4 regions of the Tatumella citrea genome follow, and region 2 is predicted to be linked to each of the others. Evidence: predicted binding sites of a transcription regulator. Region 2 holds the regulator's gene; each other region holds the start of a gene.
The links. Region 2 encodes LexA, which represses DNA repair genes until DNA is damaged. Its sites were predicted from a motif close to TNCTGTATGTACATACAGNA; they were not measured.

Region 1: dinB (DNA polymerase IV) is a predicted target of LexA. The motif match lies at 2,438-2,457, and genes of this name have one in related genera.
Region 3: A7K98_RS13615 (DinI-like family protein) is a predicted target of LexA. The motif match lies at 2,025-2,044, and genes of this name have one in related genera.
Region 4: A7K98_RS08580 (metal-dependent hydrolase) is a predicted target of LexA. The motif match lies at 2,058-2,077, and genes of this name have one in related genera.

The regions. Positions count from the first base shown of each region.
Region 1 is NZ_CP015579.1:3,273,316-3,277,533, reverse strand. It holds gene lpcA (D-sedoheptulose 7-phosphate isomerase) at 27-605, shown strand; gene A7K98_RS15675 (class II glutamine amidotransferase) at 743-1,516, shown strand; gene dpaA (peptidoglycan meso-diaminopimelic acid protein amidase) at 1,481-2,221, opposite strand; gene dinB (DNA polymerase IV) at 2,487-3,542, shown strand; gene A7K98_RS15660 (ABC transporter permease) at 3,594-4,218, opposite strand, start outside.
Region 2 is NZ_CP015579.1:3,860,570-3,864,787, reverse strand. It holds gene plsB (glycerol-3-phosphate 1-O-acyltransferase PlsB) at 1-1,034, opposite strand, end outside; gene A7K98_RS18320 (diacylglycerol kinase) at 1,167-1,532, shown strand; gene lexA (transcriptional repressor LexA) at 1,641-2,255, shown strand; gene dinF (MATE family efflux transporter DinF) at 2,428-3,750, shown strand; gene zur (zinc uptake transcriptional repressor Zur) at 3,768-4,218, opposite strand, start outside.
Region 3 is NZ_CP015579.1:2,843,057-2,847,274, reverse strand. It holds gene A7K98_RS13625 (DoxX family protein) at 530-943, shown strand; gene A7K98_RS13620 (YoaK family protein) at 1,013-1,735, shown strand; gene A7K98_RS13615 (DinI-like family protein) at 1,767-2,009, opposite strand; tRNA gene A7K98_RS13610 (tRNA-Pro) at 2,339-2,415, opposite strand; gene yejM (LPS biosynthesis-modulating metalloenzyme YejM) at 2,488-4,218, opposite strand, start outside.
Region 4 is NZ_CP015579.1:1,795,282-1,799,499, forward strand. It holds gene A7K98_RS08565 (multidrug effflux MFS transporter) at 1-183, opposite strand, end outside; gene osmE (osmotically-inducible lipoprotein OsmE) at 435-773, shown strand; gene A7K98_RS08575 (DUF6515 family protein) at 829-1,224, opposite strand; gene A7K98_RS08580 (metal-dependent hydrolase) at 1,451-2,035, opposite strand; gene hxpB (hexitol phosphatase HxpB) at 2,177-2,857, opposite strand; gene A7K98_RS08590 (YniB family protein) at 3,023-3,565, shown strand; gene A7K98_RS08595 (fructosamine kinase family protein) at 3,569-4,218, opposite strand, start outside.

The DNA of each region.
Region 1 (4,218 bases), 590 kb from region 2:
TAATTTTCCGATCAAGGACATCCCCTATGTACCAGGATATTATTCGTTCAGAATTGAATGAAGCAGCAGAAACGCTTAACAACTTCCTGAAAGATGAAAACAATATTCAGGCAATTCAGCAGGCTGCTGTGTTGCTGGCCGACAGTTTTAAGGCCGGAGGAAAAGTACTTTCCTGTGGTAACGGTGGTTCCCATTGTGATGCGATGCATTTTGCCGAAGAATTAACCGGCCGTTACCGGGAAAACCGTCCTGCATACCCGGCGATTGCGATTTCAGATGTCAGCCATATCTCCTGTGTCAGTAATGACTACGGTTATAATCATGTTTTCTCACGTTATATTGAAGGCGTGGGCCGTGCAGGGGATGTTCTGTTAGGTATTTCCACTTCAGGAAATTCTGCGAATATCATCAAAGCTATTGAAGCGGCACGTGCTCAGGGGATGAAAGTGATTACTCTGACCGGAAAAGATGGTGGTCAAATGGATGGCAGTGCAGATGTCGAAATTCGTGTACCGCACTTTGGTTTTGCTGATCGTATTCAGGAAATTCATATTAAAGTTATCCATATTTTGATCCTGCTGATCGAAAAAGAGATGGCGAAGTAATCATATCTTGCTACACCTGCTGAAATACCCCGGCTGGCTACCTCTGACGACTTGCCAGAGGATGGCCCGCATGCTATTCCTTTACTTATCTGTTGCATATTGTGCCTGACGACGGGAATTTAACGAGGTTTTAACTGATGTGTGAACTGCTCGGGATGAGCGCCAATGTGCCGACTGATATCTGTTTCAGTTTTACCGGGCTGGTTCAGCGCGGTGGCGGGACAGGGCCACATAAAGATGGCTGGGGTATTACTTTCTATGAAGGAAAGGGATGCAGGACGTTTAAAGATCCTCTGCCGAGTATTGATTCGCCGATTGCCAGTCTGGTCCGTGATTATCCCATCAAATCTCATTCGGTGGTTGCCCATATTCGCCAGGCGAATCGCGGTATGGTCTCGCTGGAAAATACCCATCCGTTTACCCGTGAGCTTTGGGGTCGTCACTGGACTTATGCACATAACGGGCAGTTGACGGGTTATCAGAAACTGGATAGCGGGAATTTTCGCCCGGTGGGTGAAACCGACAGTGAAAAGGCTTTCTGCTGGATTTTGCATAAACTTGCGACCCGTTATCCGCGTACTCCGGGAAACTGGCCGGCTGTTTTTCGCTATATTGCTACACTGGCTGCTGAGTTGCAGAAAATGGGTGTGTTTAACATGCTGCTGTCAGACGGACGTTATCTGATGGCTTACTGCTCAACCAATCTGCACTGGATAACCCGCAGAGCGCCGTTTGGCAAAGCCACTCTTATTGACCAGGATGTTGAAATTGATTTTCAGCAGCAGACTACGCCTCAGGACGTAGTGACAGTGGTCGCGACGCAGCCATTGACGGGAAATGAAACCTGGCACAGGATTGCACCAGGTGAATGGCAGTTATTTTGTCTGGGTGAGCGCCAGGAAAGTCTTTGAAGCATTCTCTGAGCTGTTGCTGAACGGGTTCTGATTCAGGACATATTGCCCGTTATCTACGGTCACGTTCGGCGGCTGCTTATGCTTGAGAAAATAATCATATCCTGGTTTTAACTGTTTCCAGAAACTGAAGTAAGCTGAATCCCGGTGGCGTTGCATATTACTGTCGGTCATCCGGAACGGGAAAATATTCACCTCAACTTCAGACTGGCCATTTCTCAGTGCAGCATTCACGTAGGTATAAATCTGATCCATATAGGCATTGGTCATGGCATAGCAGCCAATCGATACGCAGTTGCCGTGAATCATCAGATAGTTACCACTATAGCCATTTTCGCGATCATACTGATTTGGAAAACCAATATTAATAGCGCGGTAGAAATGGCTGTCCGGTTTTAGCTGATTAAGCTGCACAGAATAGAATCCTTCCGGACTTTTAAAATCTCCCTCGACTCTTTTCGGTCCAAGACCTCCGGAAAAATCGCAGATCCGGAAACTGTTCAGCAGCCGGTATTCATTACCTATTTTGCCGTACAGATCGAGTGTACGTTCTTCTTTAAAGATCTGAATAAATACCGGGGTACCCAGCAACTGTTGTTTGAGTTCTTTACTGACGGGCTGCTGTGGGGAGACCGGAGTTTCGGTCATCGCCAGGCAATAGGCCGGGATTAAAAGCATCGCAAGGAAAAGTGCGATTTTACGCATGCTGCTACTACCTTGAACAAAGAGTGAGAGAATACTGTCTTTTATACCATCGCTACGGATTAATCTTACATTGCGCTGGTTAAGCGCAACATTAGCATTGTCAGCAGTTTTATCAAGCAACAGACGCATAAATTTGTATCAATAGTCGTGTCAGTCAGGTTTCTGCGATTGATTAAAAAGCAGACAGGCCGACTGATACTCTGTAGTTGATATTTTAACTGAATATTTATACAGTACTTGCTCTGTTTATACCGGGGTCTGGCAGATGCGTAAAATCATTCATGTTGATATGGACTGTTTTTATGCAGCCGTTGAAATGCGCGATAATCCATCGTTGCAGGATATCCCTCTGGCAATTGGTGGCAGTCGCGAACGACGCGGTGTCATTAGCACTGCGAATTATCCGGCCCGAAAATTCGGAGTCCGGAGTGCTATGCCGACAGCAACGGCGCTACGACTGTGTCCGCAGCTAACATTGCTGCCAGGTCGTTTTGATGTCTATAAACAGGTTTCTGAACATATCCGACAAATTTTCGCCCGTTATACTTCGCTTATCGAACCACTCTCGTTGGACGAAGCTTATCTCGATGTCAGTGACTGTGCGCAGTTTCATGGCTCGGCAACGCTGATTGCCCGGGATATTCGCCAGGCTATCTGGCAGGAATTACAATTAACAGCTTCAGCCGGAGTGGCACCTGTTAAGTTTCTGGCTAAAATTGCTTCTGATCTGAATAAGCCTAACGGCCAGTTCGTCATTACCCCTGCCGAAATGGACTCCTTTATTTGCCAACTGCCGCTGGAGAAAATCCCCGGGGTAGGGCAGGTGTCAGCCAAAAAATTGACGGATATGGGCCTGAAGACCTGTGCTGATGTCAGGCAGGCTGATTTGTCATCGTTACTGAAAAATTTTGGAAAATTTGGCCGCGTCCTTTGGGAGCGCAGTCACGGGATAGATGAGCGGGATATCATTGCCGATCGGCAGCGCAAATCGGTTGGCGTTGAAACGACGCTGGAGAAGGATATCGATCGCTGGGAGCAGTGTCTTGAAGTTCTGGAGTTGCTTTATCCTGAGCTGGAACGCCGGCTCAAAAAAGTCCGTCCTGATTTGCGAATTTCCCGTCAGGGGGTGAAGTTTAAATTTTCAGATTTTCAACAAACCAGCCGCGAGCACGTCTGGCCGGTATTGAATAAACAGGATCTACTGACGATTGCGAGGGAAAGCTGGGATGAGCGCCGGGCTGGCAGAGGCGTCAGGCTGGTTGGCTTACAGGTGACATTGCCTGACCCCTATGCCGAACGGCAATTGCCGTTGGGGCTGTAATGCTTTGTCGGTCACATGCCGGCAATGACAGCCACTGCCGGCACAAATAAGTTATCCCTGACGCCCCCGAAAATAAGTCAGCGCCAGTGCCAGTGCCAGCACCAGACCTTTAATAATGTCCATTGCATAGTAGGGCACAGATAACATCACCAGGCCATTTTGCAGCACACCAAGTATGATGGCCCCAATCAGTGTGCCCAGGGCATTCGGTTTCCCTGACCCTGCCAGTGATAAACCTATCCAGGCTGCGGCGACAGCATCCATCAGATAACCACTGCCTGCGTTGACCTGAGATGAACCGATTCGGGATGCCAGTAATATGCCACCAAGCCCGGCCAGCAACGATGCCAGAAGGTAGGCGGCAACCCGATAACGGGTGGTACGGATACCGGAAAGTCGTGCAGCTTCCGGGTTACCCCCCAACGCATACATCCGACGACCGTGTTTGGTCAGTGAAAGACCAATCTGGGCTATGACGGTTACGACCAGCATGATGATTACAATGCCCGGAATTTCACCCAGAACACTGAAGTTTGCCGGAATAATGCCTTCAGCCATGTCACCACTTGGCATTACCATATTCTGAGTGATGGAACCGCCATAGCTGTAAGTCATAGCAACCCCTTGTACCACGAACAATGTTGCCAGTGTTGCCAGCATGTCCGGTATACGCAGA
Region 2 (4,218 bases):
AAAATCGGCCCGGCAGGCCAGAAGTTCAGGTTAATCCCGGCCGCAATATGCGGAGGTACCAGCCCCTGATGATACAGCACATAGGAAAGCAGCAGGTAATCCATATGGCTGCGATGGCAGGGCACATAGACCAGTTCATGACCGTCCTGAGCCAGCTGGCGAATGCGTTCGCCACCGCTGACATTAATGCCTTTATACAACCGACTCCACAGCCAGCCCATTACACGGTCTGTGATACGAATGGCTTCATAGGTAAAATCAGCAGCAATCTCTTCCATCATGGCCACTGCATTTTTCTGTGCCATATCGTAGGAGATTTTCTTACTGCGAGCCTCATCTTCCACGGCTTTGGCAATGGCTTTGGATTGCAGCAATTTATTGAACAGATCCTGACGAGCAGGCAGGCGTGGGCCTACCGCTGCCAACCGCTGGCGGGAAAAATGGATATGCGCCACCCGGGATAATTTATGGGCAATGGTCTGATCTGTGCCATGCTCATCCGCCATCTGTCGCAGAGAGACTTTTGGCGAAAAGCGCACAAAGCTGTCGCGGCCGAGCCACAGGATAGCGAAGAATTTCTGTATTCCGTTCAGCTCGCGCAGCAGCGGGGTATTTCCGCCCTGAATCTCTTTACCTGGCGCACGACCGAACATCACTGATACCGGAACCAGCTGAACATCCAGTGCCGGATTATTGCGGTGCAAATCCAGGTAATCATGGAATATTTTGACGGTTTCCTGATTCGGGGTGAAATAGGGCAGCAACCGTGGCCCGTCATGGATAAACACATGACGTGGCAGGAAATGACCATCTATCTCAACAGGCAGCAATGGATCAGGCAGATCATGCTTCAGGCACTGCTCCCGCATCGCCAGGAGATCGGCTTTGGAATCATACGGAAATACATAGATAATAGGACGCGTGGGATCCAGACCCAGTTCGGAGACAGGGTCTCCCGGTATCACCTTGCTGTTAACCAGCAAAGATAATGGAAAACTCAGTAATTTATAATAAAGTTTACGCCAACCTGACATAGACAAATCTGCAGCCTCTTATGTTAGCAAAGCGGCGCAAGCATACCAGAAACTGCAAAGAATATCTGTGAGGATGCAAGTAAACATGTCTGAGAATGACGGAAATTTTATCACGAAAAGGAGTAACCCCTGATGGCGGGTACAACAGCAGGATGGCGGCGGGTAATTAAAGCGGCAGGCTACTCGTGGCAAGGATTGCGGGCAGCATGGAAACACGAAGCCGCCTTTCGCCAGGAAACTGTGCTTGCTGTCGTGGCGGTGATTATTGCTGCCTGTCTGAAGATAGACACGGTATCGCGTATTCTGTTGATTGGTTCAGTAGTACTGGTGATTATTGTTGAAATTCTGAATAGTGCTATTGAGGCGGTCGTAGACCGTTTCGGACCGGAGCTCCATCCTTTATCTGGTCGGGCAAAAGATATGGGCTCCGCGGCGGTGTTTATCGCTTTACTGTTGGCAGCCTTTGTCTGGGTTTCAGTATTGTGGCAGTGGTGGTGAGTGGTGGAATAGTAACCGACAGTTGTTTGTTTTATGACGGTTTTTAGTTTTCATTTCCCAAATACCTGTATATACTCACAGCGACTGTATAAACAACCAGGGGGCGGGATGAAAGCATTAACCAGCAGGCAGCAGCAGGTCTATGACCTGATTCGCGACCATATTCAACAGACAGGGATGCCACCGACTCGCGCTGAGATTGCTTCCCGACTGGGATTTCGCTCCCCTAATGCTGCTGAGGAGCATCTGAAAGCTCTGGCCCGCAAAGGCGTGATTGAGATTGTTTCAGGTGCCTCACGTGGCATCCGGTTATTGATGGAAGAAGAGACAACCGAAGGACTGCCACTGATTGGACGGGTTGCGGCAGGTGAGCCACTGCTGGCTGAGCAGCATATTGAAAGCCATTTTCAGGTGGATCCGGCCCTGTTTAAGCCAGCGGCTGATTTCCTGCTGAGAGTCAGCGGTACATCGATGAAAGACATTGGTATTATGGACGGTGATCTGCTGGCTGTTCATAAAACCCAGGATGTGCGAAACGGTCAGGTAGTGGTTGCCAGAATCGACGATGAAGTCACGGTTAAACGCTGGAAAAAGCAGGGTAATACCGTACATCTTCTGCCGGAAAACAGTGAGTTTTCCCCTATTGTTGTCGATGTCCGTGAACAAAACCTGACGGTAGAAGGCCTTGCTGTTGGTGTTATTCGCAACGGTGAATGGCTGTAAACTACAGTCATCTGTTCCGGTATCCGGTTTTTCGGCCGGTACTGTAATCCCGGCCATGCGGGGCGTTCTGAAATAGCGACCCCGGGCCCGAAATTTTCGGGCCTGCCTGTCTTAGTCAGTTTTCTGTGAAATAACCTATTCCCCGTCGCCGTATTCAGCTGCAGGATAATCCATGTCTTTTTTTAACCGTACCGATAAACAGCTCTGGCGACTGGCGTTGCCAATGATTCTGTCGAATATCTCCGTACCGTTGTTGGGACTGGTTGATACTGCAGTCATTGGTCATCTGAACAGTGCGGTGTATCTGGGTGGAGTTGCAGTAGCAACCACCATTACCAGCTTTCTGTTTATGTTATTACTTTTCCTGCGAATGAGTACCACGGGGCTGACGGCTCAGGCCTGGGGTGGAAAAAATAACCCGGCGCTGGTCCGTGCACTGGTGCAACCGATGATTGTCAGCCTGCTGGCAGGTGTGCTGTTTTTATTGTTTCGGCAGCCGCTTAGCCATCTTGCCACTCTGGTTATCGGTGGGGATCCGGCTATTTTGCAGCAGGCTCGCGAATTTATTGATGTTCGCTGGCTAAGCGCACCGGCGACTTTTGCTAACCTGGTTATTCTGGGATGGTTGCTGGGTGTTCAGTATGCCAGAGCACCTGTCATTCTGTTGGTCGCGGGGAATCTGGTAAATATTATTCTGGAGTTGTTGCTGGTTCTGCATCTGCACATGGGGGTGCGGGGCGCGGCCGGGGCAACAGTGATTGCCGAATATGTGACATTGCTGACTGGTATGGTGCTGGTGTGGCGGGTGCTTAACCGTCAGGGAATTCAGCTGCGTTCATTACCGGGCGGTTGGCGGGGAGACATCAAACGGGTACTGGGCCTGAACCGTGATATTTTGCTGCGTTCATTGCTGCTGCAGATCTGTTTTGCCTCGCTGACGATGACAGGAGCCAGACTGGGAGGCGACATTGTCGCGGTGAACGCCTTGCTGATGATGTTTCTGTCGTTTACCTCCTATGCGCTCGATGGATTTGCTTACGCAGTAGAGGCAGTTTCTGGTGAGGCCTATGGCGCCCGGCAATCAGGGCGGTTACCGGAAGTCTGGCATGCTTCCTGCCGTCAGGCCGGGATCGTGGCTGTGGCATTCTCACTGATTTATGCACTGGCCGGACCCTATATTGTCAATATGTTGACATCCTTACCCTCGCTACGGCAACTGGCCGATCACTATCTGATCTGGCAGGTTATTTTACCAATCGCAGGGGTAGGATGTTATCTGCTGGACGGTTTATTTGTTGGTGCTACCCGCGGTAAAGAGATGCGGAACAGTATGGCGGTAGCTGCTGTAGGTTTTGGCCTGACGCTGTGCACCATCCCCTGGCTGGGAAATCACGGAGTATGGCTGGCTTTGTGTGTGTTTATGCTGCTGCGCGGGATCACTTTGTGGCGACGCTGGAATTACCATCAGCGCCATCAGAGCTGGTTTGCTCCCTGAGAAACGTCAACGGGTGACTAACGTCCGGGGCGCTTTTTTGTTTCAGTAGTATGATCATGCTGGCAATGGTCCGGGGTCTCACAGGCCGCAATTTCTGCGCATTTTTCGCATAAGCCATGCACTTCTATGACCGTATGACGCAGCGCAAATCCCGCCAGTTTAGCCTGGGTACCAATCAGCTTTTCTACGCCTTCAGCATGCCGTTCACTGACCGAAGCACAATGGTCGCAAATTAACATCACCGAAGTGTGAGATGGGTGTTCAAAATGCGGGCAGACCACGTAACTGTTGTTGGAGGCCACCCGGTGAATAAAACCCTGCTCCAGCAGGAAATCCAGTGCGCGGTAGACTGTTGGGGGTTTAGCCTGCGGTTCACTAATCCGTAGTTTATCCAGCAGATCATAAGCACTGATCGCACCATACTGTTCAGCCATCAGACGTAAAACTTCAGCACGCTGGGTCGTCATA
Region 3 (4,218 bases), 1.0 Mb from region 2:
CTGTTTCTGTCATTTTTGCGCGAAATACCCTGCTTTTATTGCAAAGGGTATTGGTCTATCTCAATGAATATAATCATATTTTATTGATTTCTGTTTATCGTTTTTCTTCGCCTTAAACCTTTGTCTGTGTACAGGAATCACTGGTTTTTTATGATTATTGTCAACCTGAAGGGGATAATAAGTATTGTTTAAGAATATTGATGTTCAGCATAGTTGATGTAAGATGTACTCATTCCGCAAGCAGTCGGGCGAGATAAAAAGCAACTGCTTCCGGTTAAGTTACGGGTAAGGTTATGATGTCGGCGAAGGGTGGCAAAATGAGGCGAAGCGCAGAGTGCCAGCCAATATTCAATGCCGCACTTTTATGGACCAGTATTTCGGAACAAATTATTGATGGTAGCTAAACAGCCGGATATATGAGTCCGGCGAAAAGTGATAAGTGTCCTGAAGTTAAATTTTTGTGCTTATAAATACACTTTCCAGTCCGGAAAGTCGGGGGATAAGCACTTTTAAAAGGTGAGGTAATAAAATGCAATATCTGTCTTTAGATAAATATCGTGATGGTCTGCTGCTGCTGACTCGTGTGCTGTTAATGATTCTGTTTGTGTTATTTGGCTGGCAGAAACTGACCGGATTTGAAGGAACTATCGGCTATATGGCCTCTGTGGGTGCACCGTTACCATCTGTGGCCGCCGTGATCGCTGTAGTCGTTGAACTTGGATTTGGTATTCTGATTATTCTTGGATTCTATACCCGCCCTCTGGCGATTATCCTGGCGATTTATACCGTTGCCACCGGGTTGATGGGACATCAGTACTGGCATATGACTGGTATGGAACAATACGGTGCCATGATTAACTTCTACAAAAATATTAGTATTGCTGGTGGCTTCCTCGCCCTGGCACTGACCGGCCCTGGTAAATATTCAATTGACCGTAAATAATTGACGGGTCTGAGTTAAAAAAGCCGGGTTATCCCCGGCTTTTTATTACCTAAAATAACGGGAGAGACGATGCAACCGACTAATCTGTTACAGCTGGAAAAACGCTGGCGTCATTATCGTGAACCGGTATTACTGGCCGCTTCCGGAGGGGCTATTGATACCATCAGTTTTATCGCGTTGTTTGGTCTGTTTACCGCTCATGTCACCGGAAACCTGGTAGTTGCCGGGGCTTCTCTGGCCGGTAACAGTGACGGTATTCTGGCAAAATTAGTTGCGATCCCGGTATTTATGCTGGTGGTGGCAGTGACCACCCTGGTGATTCAGTCCAGAAAAACATTCAGTGCCGGTTTGCTGGCCAGCTTATTTGGTGCCGAAATATTGTTACTGGCATTATTTGCACTGGCAGGGTTACTTTATCAGCCGTTTACGGATGCCGGTGATATCCATGTGCTGATTGCCGGTATGCTGGGAGTGATGGCAATGGGTATTCGAAACGCCACCAGTCGTCTGTTACTGGCGTCAACCAGCCCAAGTACGATGATGACCGGAAACGTGACTCAACTGACTATTGATATTATGTCGCTGATTAAAAACCCTGACGCGGAAAATCGCGCGAAGCTGGTAAAGTCATCAACGTCGGTAGCTGGTTTTACTATTGGGGCAGGGGCAGGGGCTGTGGCTTATATAGTGGCTGGCTTTTTAAGTACCCTGGTACCGATTCTGTTGATTGCCGTGGTTACTGTATGGGAAATCCGCTATATGCGCTCGCAGGCAGCAGTGAACCCGACCTGAAAAATTTCCGCCGGACTGCCGGCGGAATCTCTCAAAATTCATTCACCAGCCACATATCCGACTCATCGAACATATCTTCCAGCATGCGGTTGAGTTTTTCACGATCACTTTTACTGGCATCGCTGTTCAACCCGTTATTCTGCATAGGTTTAACCCTGACTTCGGCTTCCGGGAAAATATTGTGCACCCGACGTGTCAGTTCTTCCAGGATGATCTCTCTGGCATTTTCCAGACCAGCGACATTGCGTTTATCGTACACTAATTCTACAAACATAATTGCAGTACTCATTACTGGTTGTATAACCAGTAATTTAGCAGGTAACTCTGCAGGCTGCAGCTTTTTTTGCACTCATTAAACACTTTTTTATTGTTACGGTCGGCCAGGTTATCCGGCCTTAGTTTTCCTGCCTGTTATATCTTAAAACTGAGAGTCGTGTCCCTGCATGAACGGCACTACATTATTTATGATGAGTATTTATGGTGAGCGTCTGAGATGGGGCGTTTTTGAGGGGTAAAACGTCAGAGTTTTACTCTTGTCTTAGCATTTGCAAATTCCAGGCAATAAAAAAGCAGCCGTAACAGGCTGCTTTCTTTTGGGATTTTTGGTCGGCACGAGAGGATTTGAACCTCCGACCCCTGACACCCCATGACAGTGCGCTACCAGGCTGCGCTACGTGCCGACGCTGGACTCACATAGTACGTATAATTTTGCAGATTGCAATATCCGCAGCCGCTAACTGACTCATAAATAATCAGTTTGCGATAAAGCGTTTTTCTTCCGTCAGAACCTGTAACAACAGCCCCAGCTCCGGTTTTTGGTTACGTAACCGCTGACCTTCAGGATTATAAGTGGTGTAATTCCCGTCATTATCCAGCACCAGTGTTGAATGTGGGGTGGTAATAATCAGCCGGTTATTACTATCGCTGGCAGTCACCCAGTGATGCTGCTGTTGCGGGCTAAACAGATCTTCACCCTGAGAGTAACTTTCCGGTGCGGTGGTAACATGCAACAAGCGCTGCATCAGCGTAGTCATAATATCCTGATGGTCGGTCAGATTTTCCACCGACTGTGCAGGGGTCGACGGCCAGTGTACAACCAGCGGAACCTGCAATAGTTGACGGTTTCCGTCACTATTATCGTCTCCGCTCAGTGCCACACCATGACGCGCAGTGATGATAACGACAGTATTATCCAGTTTACCTTGCTGCTGCAGAACAGAAAGAATCTGTCCAATCTGTTGATCGGTATCACCAGCGGTGCGGTGGTAATTTTGCAGACGGGCTGCCGGGGTATTACCGCTGGCATCCACACCATCCAGAGAAACCCAGGAGAACCAGGGGGCAGTTGATCCCTGCTGTTGTTGCAACCAGTCCTGCCACTGCGTTACGGTCTGCTGATCATTCTGTGTTCTGGCTGGCGGCAGAGAATAATCGGCCAGTAATGCCTGACGGTATAGCGGCTGATTAAAGCCTTCCGAAGAGAACAAACCGAACTGATATCCCTGAGTATTAAGAGCGCTCAGCAGTGCTGACGGCGTCCGGCTGGCCAGAATCCCATTCATATAGCTGGATGAAATTCCATAAAACAGGCCAAACAAGCCATTCTCGTTGTTCTGCCCGGAGCTGTAATGATGCATAAAGCGCACATTCTGGCTGGCAAACTGACTTAACTGCGGGAAGTTTTCAGCTACGGTAGATTCATTAATGCCGTTGACCGTAATCAGCAACAGATTGTGGTGGCTGGTGTTTTTATCAAAGCTAATATCACTCAGCGGGTAAGCTACCGACACCGCATCCGGATCACCTTGCTGGATCAACCGGCGCTGATACTCCTGAGGGTCCAGTAAGCCATGTTTTTCCAGGAACCGTCGGGCTGTCATTGGATATGACAGCGGCAGATTCGCCTTCTGCATGGTAATAGGGCGATAGAAATTGGCATCCGCCCAGATATACATCAGATGGCTGGAACAAAAAGCCACAATAAATAACACGGCCAGTGGTTTGCCAAAACTACGGCGGTTCAGACTGCGTAGTTTTTGCCAGCTCCAGGTTGCCAGCAATATCTCCACCAAAAACATCAGCGGGACGGCAATAAACATCAATTGCCAGTCGCGGGTCATCTCACTTTGTTGTGGATTGACGACCAGATCCCAGACCACCGGATTGAGGTGGAGATGAAAGCGGTCAAACACTTCGCTGTCAACCAGCAATAGTGTTAGCCCGGTAGTTGCCAGAATCGCTGACAATGCCCGCAACAAACGCTGTGACATCACAACAAAGGTTAGCGGGAAGATAATCAGCAAATAGACGGCAAAAACAATAAAACTGAAATGACCGATCCAGCTACAGTAAGCATAAATTCTGCCCGCCAGCGAAGCTGGCCAGTCAGTGACCAGCAGATAGCGGCTGCCAAGAATAAGCGCAAAAAAGATATTAAACAGGGCGAACCAGTGGCCCCAGCTTATCATCTGGGAGACTTTTTC
Region 4 (4,218 bases), 2.1 Mb from region 2:
TCCGAGGCCGAGCCCGAGCAGACCGGCAGTGAGGCTTAGCTGAGCGATAGCGGTGCTGATATGTAAGGATCCTGCGAGCTGTGGTAAAGCCGGAAGATACAAATCAATGCACAGTGGACCCAGACCAGCCATCAGGCCGAGGGTAATAGCAAATGCGATGCGATGGGGGGGAGCTTTGGACATTTTTCCTCTGAAAGTAAACCCGCTAATAATAACGTGAGAAAGTTATAAGGTTGAAAACTAATATGTTTATTCTTTTTTGTAGCACCGGAGCCTTCACCACCGGGCTTTACAGGCTGTGAGAATATCGGTTTATAAATCATCCGTCCATTCTAACCATTTGTTTTATCATGATTAGCGGCTACACTTAAAGGATATCCACTGAAGATTACAGAGGATATTTCTTGTGTATTACAATTACAGTGAGGTAAATAATGCATAAAATCACCGGATTTCTGGCTGCCGGTCTGGCTCTGGCGGTGCTTTCTGGCTGTACTACCTATCACCAGGCAGAAAGTTATGTCACCCAGCCTGTCGTAAAAGATGTAAAAAAAGGCATGACCCGTGAACAGGTTCGTCAGATAGGCGGCCGTCCGGCGTCTCAGATCACGATGATCCATGCCCGTGGTACCTGTGATACCTACATTATTGGTGAAAGTAACGGCAAGCCACTGACTTATTTTGTCAGCTTTAATGATACCGGACACGTTATGAACTACGGTTTCCAGAGCTGCGCCGAATATGATACAGACCCACAGGCCCCTCAGAGCTGATTATCTGTAACAAATGCGCGTAACAAAAAGGCCAGCATTGCTGGCCTTTTCTGTTTTACAGTCCGGCAGGGCGCGGAACCTCAATGTATTCGCCATTAATATCGCGCTGATAGTAATGACCGGCCTGCACATAATAACGTTTGCCGCCGTAATCCAGTACCCGGGTACTTTGTGGTGAGCTCTGTGGAGGCGGATTCACTGCCACATATTCGTTCCCCTGACGCTGGTAGTACTGCCCGTTCAGCAGGTAATAGGTGAGGCCACCAATCAGAACACCCGTGGCAAGGTCAGGCAGGAAACTACCGCGACCACCCCATCCCGGGCCACCACCACCCCAACCCGGACCACCGCCACCCCAGCCCGGACCACCGCCACCCCAGCCCGGATGGGCCATGGCAACACCGGGAAGAACCAGGCTTAATGCCAGCAAAGGCGCGATAACTTTTTTCATCTTTCATCTCCAACTATTGCATGGTGAAGTTATAGCGTTGCCGTGTAAAAACTCAAGTGCCGGGGCTCTGAATTTTCCTCCAATTACACTACTTAACGCTTTCTTAACGGCCCGTCACGCTCTGTTAAAGCTGAACTTATAACTGCTGGTTTAAACAGCGATGAATAACGCCTGTACTTGCTTTCGGCAGGCTGGAGACTGGTCAGTCAGAGACGCCAGACTACGGTTACTGCAAGGACAGACTGATTTGTTTTTGCCATGATACGGCCGTCGTATAGAGTTGCCTGCCGGTAGTATTGATAAACTGTTTAGTCAGCTGACCTGGTAAGCAAACTGCGCACATTACCAGTGATATGCAGAATAGCCGTTCCAGTTGGTTATTTTTTTGAGAGTAGAGCAGCGGCAGGCAGAAGCGCCAGCGACAAGGCCATAGCAAGGGCACACCGGCTGGCGTCAGCATATCGGCCACAATATGACTCAGGTAGCCGAGAATCATCCCTTGCATCACATCGGCCGGTAGCCACAATACTTCCGGAAATTTAATCCGCAGCAGCCAGATGCCACCAACAATCGCAATCAGGCTATGGGTAAATCCCCGATGGCCAAATGCTCTGGCAATCGGTTTAGAAATCCAGCGTAATCGTTGGCCGAGCAAAGAACCCGGGTGATCGATATCCGGCAGCAGACAGGTCAGTAATGTGGCCGGAATCAGATGCCACCAGTCAGCCGCAGCGATCACCGGAGTTAATGCGCTACGTTTGGCGATGATTGCGCTGGCAAACGCGAAAAGGATGTGGCCTTCGGCCGTCATGATATACCTGCAACTACCCATAAACTGTCAATGCATACAGTATAGGTATTTATACAGTTAAAGTATATGTGACGCTGTAACAATTATTATCGCAGACAGGCAGAGGAATGCAGCGGGAAGAGCTATCTTCCCGCCCGGGGATTATGGCTGAGTCGGAACTCCAAGTAAGGCAGGGGTCAAATTGTTAAGCGAATCGAGACGAGCTGTAGCCAGGCTCCATACCGGCAGTGCAGCTTCACTGGCGGCAGGCACTACCAGTACCCGCATTCTGGCCGCTTTAGCAGCGACCATCCCATTCAGAGAATCCTCCAGTGCGACACAGTGCAACGGGTTGACGTTGAGTTCGCTGGCGGCATTTAGGTAAACCTGAGGATGAGGTTTGCTGTAAGGTAAGTCTTCAGCAGATACCACCACGTTGAAAAAGTGACGGATTGAGAACAACTCCAGCACCATTTCAATCAGAGATAAGGGCGAAGCGGACGCCAGACCTATTTTCAGGCCCAGGGAATGGCAAAGCGTAAGCGCTTCACGAACTCCCGGCATCAGTGGCTTTTGCTGTTCGATAAGCTCTGCAACCCGTGCAAAAATTTGATCCGCGACCTGTTGCTCCGAAAGATGGGTCACCTGGCAGGCTTCGAACCACATGCTGACAACCTGATCGATACGAAGTCCGGTGGTTTCAGGAAAACTGTCCCGCAGGCTGATATCCAGTCCGGCGGTAGAAAAAATCTCTAATTCAGCTTGCTGCCAGAACGGCTCGGTATCAATCAGCAGTCCGTCCATATCAAATATTGCTGCTTTTACCGGGCGTTGATAAGCCATATATCCTCCATTAGATTAAATCAGCACGTGAGGCCGCGACACCCTATTATAAGTGTCCGGGTTGAGGAAAAATTCGTCAGCGACAGCTATTGTAACAGGATAAAACAGGAAAAATAGTCAAGGCACAGGTAGACTTGTACCATAAAACCCGCTTCAGGAGAGAGCATGAATTACCAACAGACAGGCCGGATAGCGATAGCCAAAAAAATTGCCGGCTGGGTACTCTTTATTCCGGCTGTAATATCCACCGTGGTATCGGTGCTTAATTTTCTGTTCATTCACAGTGACAAGCAGCCGGGTATTGATGCCGTACTATCCGATTTCCTGCATGTCATGATTGATATGATTAAATTTAATACTCATTTCCTGGATATGTTCTGGAACAACTCTCCGGTACCGGAGTTCCATACCCAGCCAAATGTGATGTTCTGGATAATTTATGCGGTGATTTTTATTGGTCTGGCATTGCAGGCATCCGGAGCACGGATGTGGCGTCAGTCGCGTTTCCTGAAGGAGAATATTGAAGATCAGTTAATCATTGAACAGGCTAAGGAGACTGGCGGCCTGACGCGTCAACAATTGACTGAAAAGTATCAGGCTCATAACCACTCCATTTTCCGTCAGTATTTCCCGTTGTATGTGCTGCCGATCATTATTATTGTGATTGGCTATTTTATCCTGCGAATCACAGGCTTGCTCTACGTTTAAGCCTTATACGTATCTGCGCAACAGAGCATTGATCGTCTGTTGTGCAGCTTCCCGCCAGGGGTCACCAAAGGCACAGGCCCGGTTCAAAAGGTAGTAAAGGCGATAGGCAGGTTGTCGCTGCTGATAGCCTTCCGGAAAAGGCGTTTCCGCCTGATAACTGCTAATCAGTTCCTGAGTCAGCAAATTATCGGGTTCCCACAATGCCAGATCACACTCTCTGTCTCCCCAGTAACAGGCCGGATTAAACAACCACGGACTGCTATGTGCTTCGGCGCAGTGCCCTGGCCACAAATCTCCGTGGAGCAATGAAGGCGCAGGGTGGTGATTCTCCAGACAGCGCTCAATACAGGCGACGATTTTCTCCGTATCCCCAAAATGAAGTCCTTTCTCTGCGGCAATCTGTAACTGCCAGCCAATACGCTGTTCAGAAAAGAACGATGCCCAGCGTTGCTGCCAGTTATTTGGCTGAGGTGACAGTGTCACAGAGTTGTCAAAATCCAGACCGAATTTGGGCTGTTCACTCCATTGATGCAGCTGAGAAAGTTGCTTACCCAGCAGCACAGCGGAGTTGACTGATAAGGGGGCGGGGGGAAGATATTCAAGGATCAGGAAGCTCTGGTGCCTGGAAGTGCCGGTACCATACACTTTGGGTA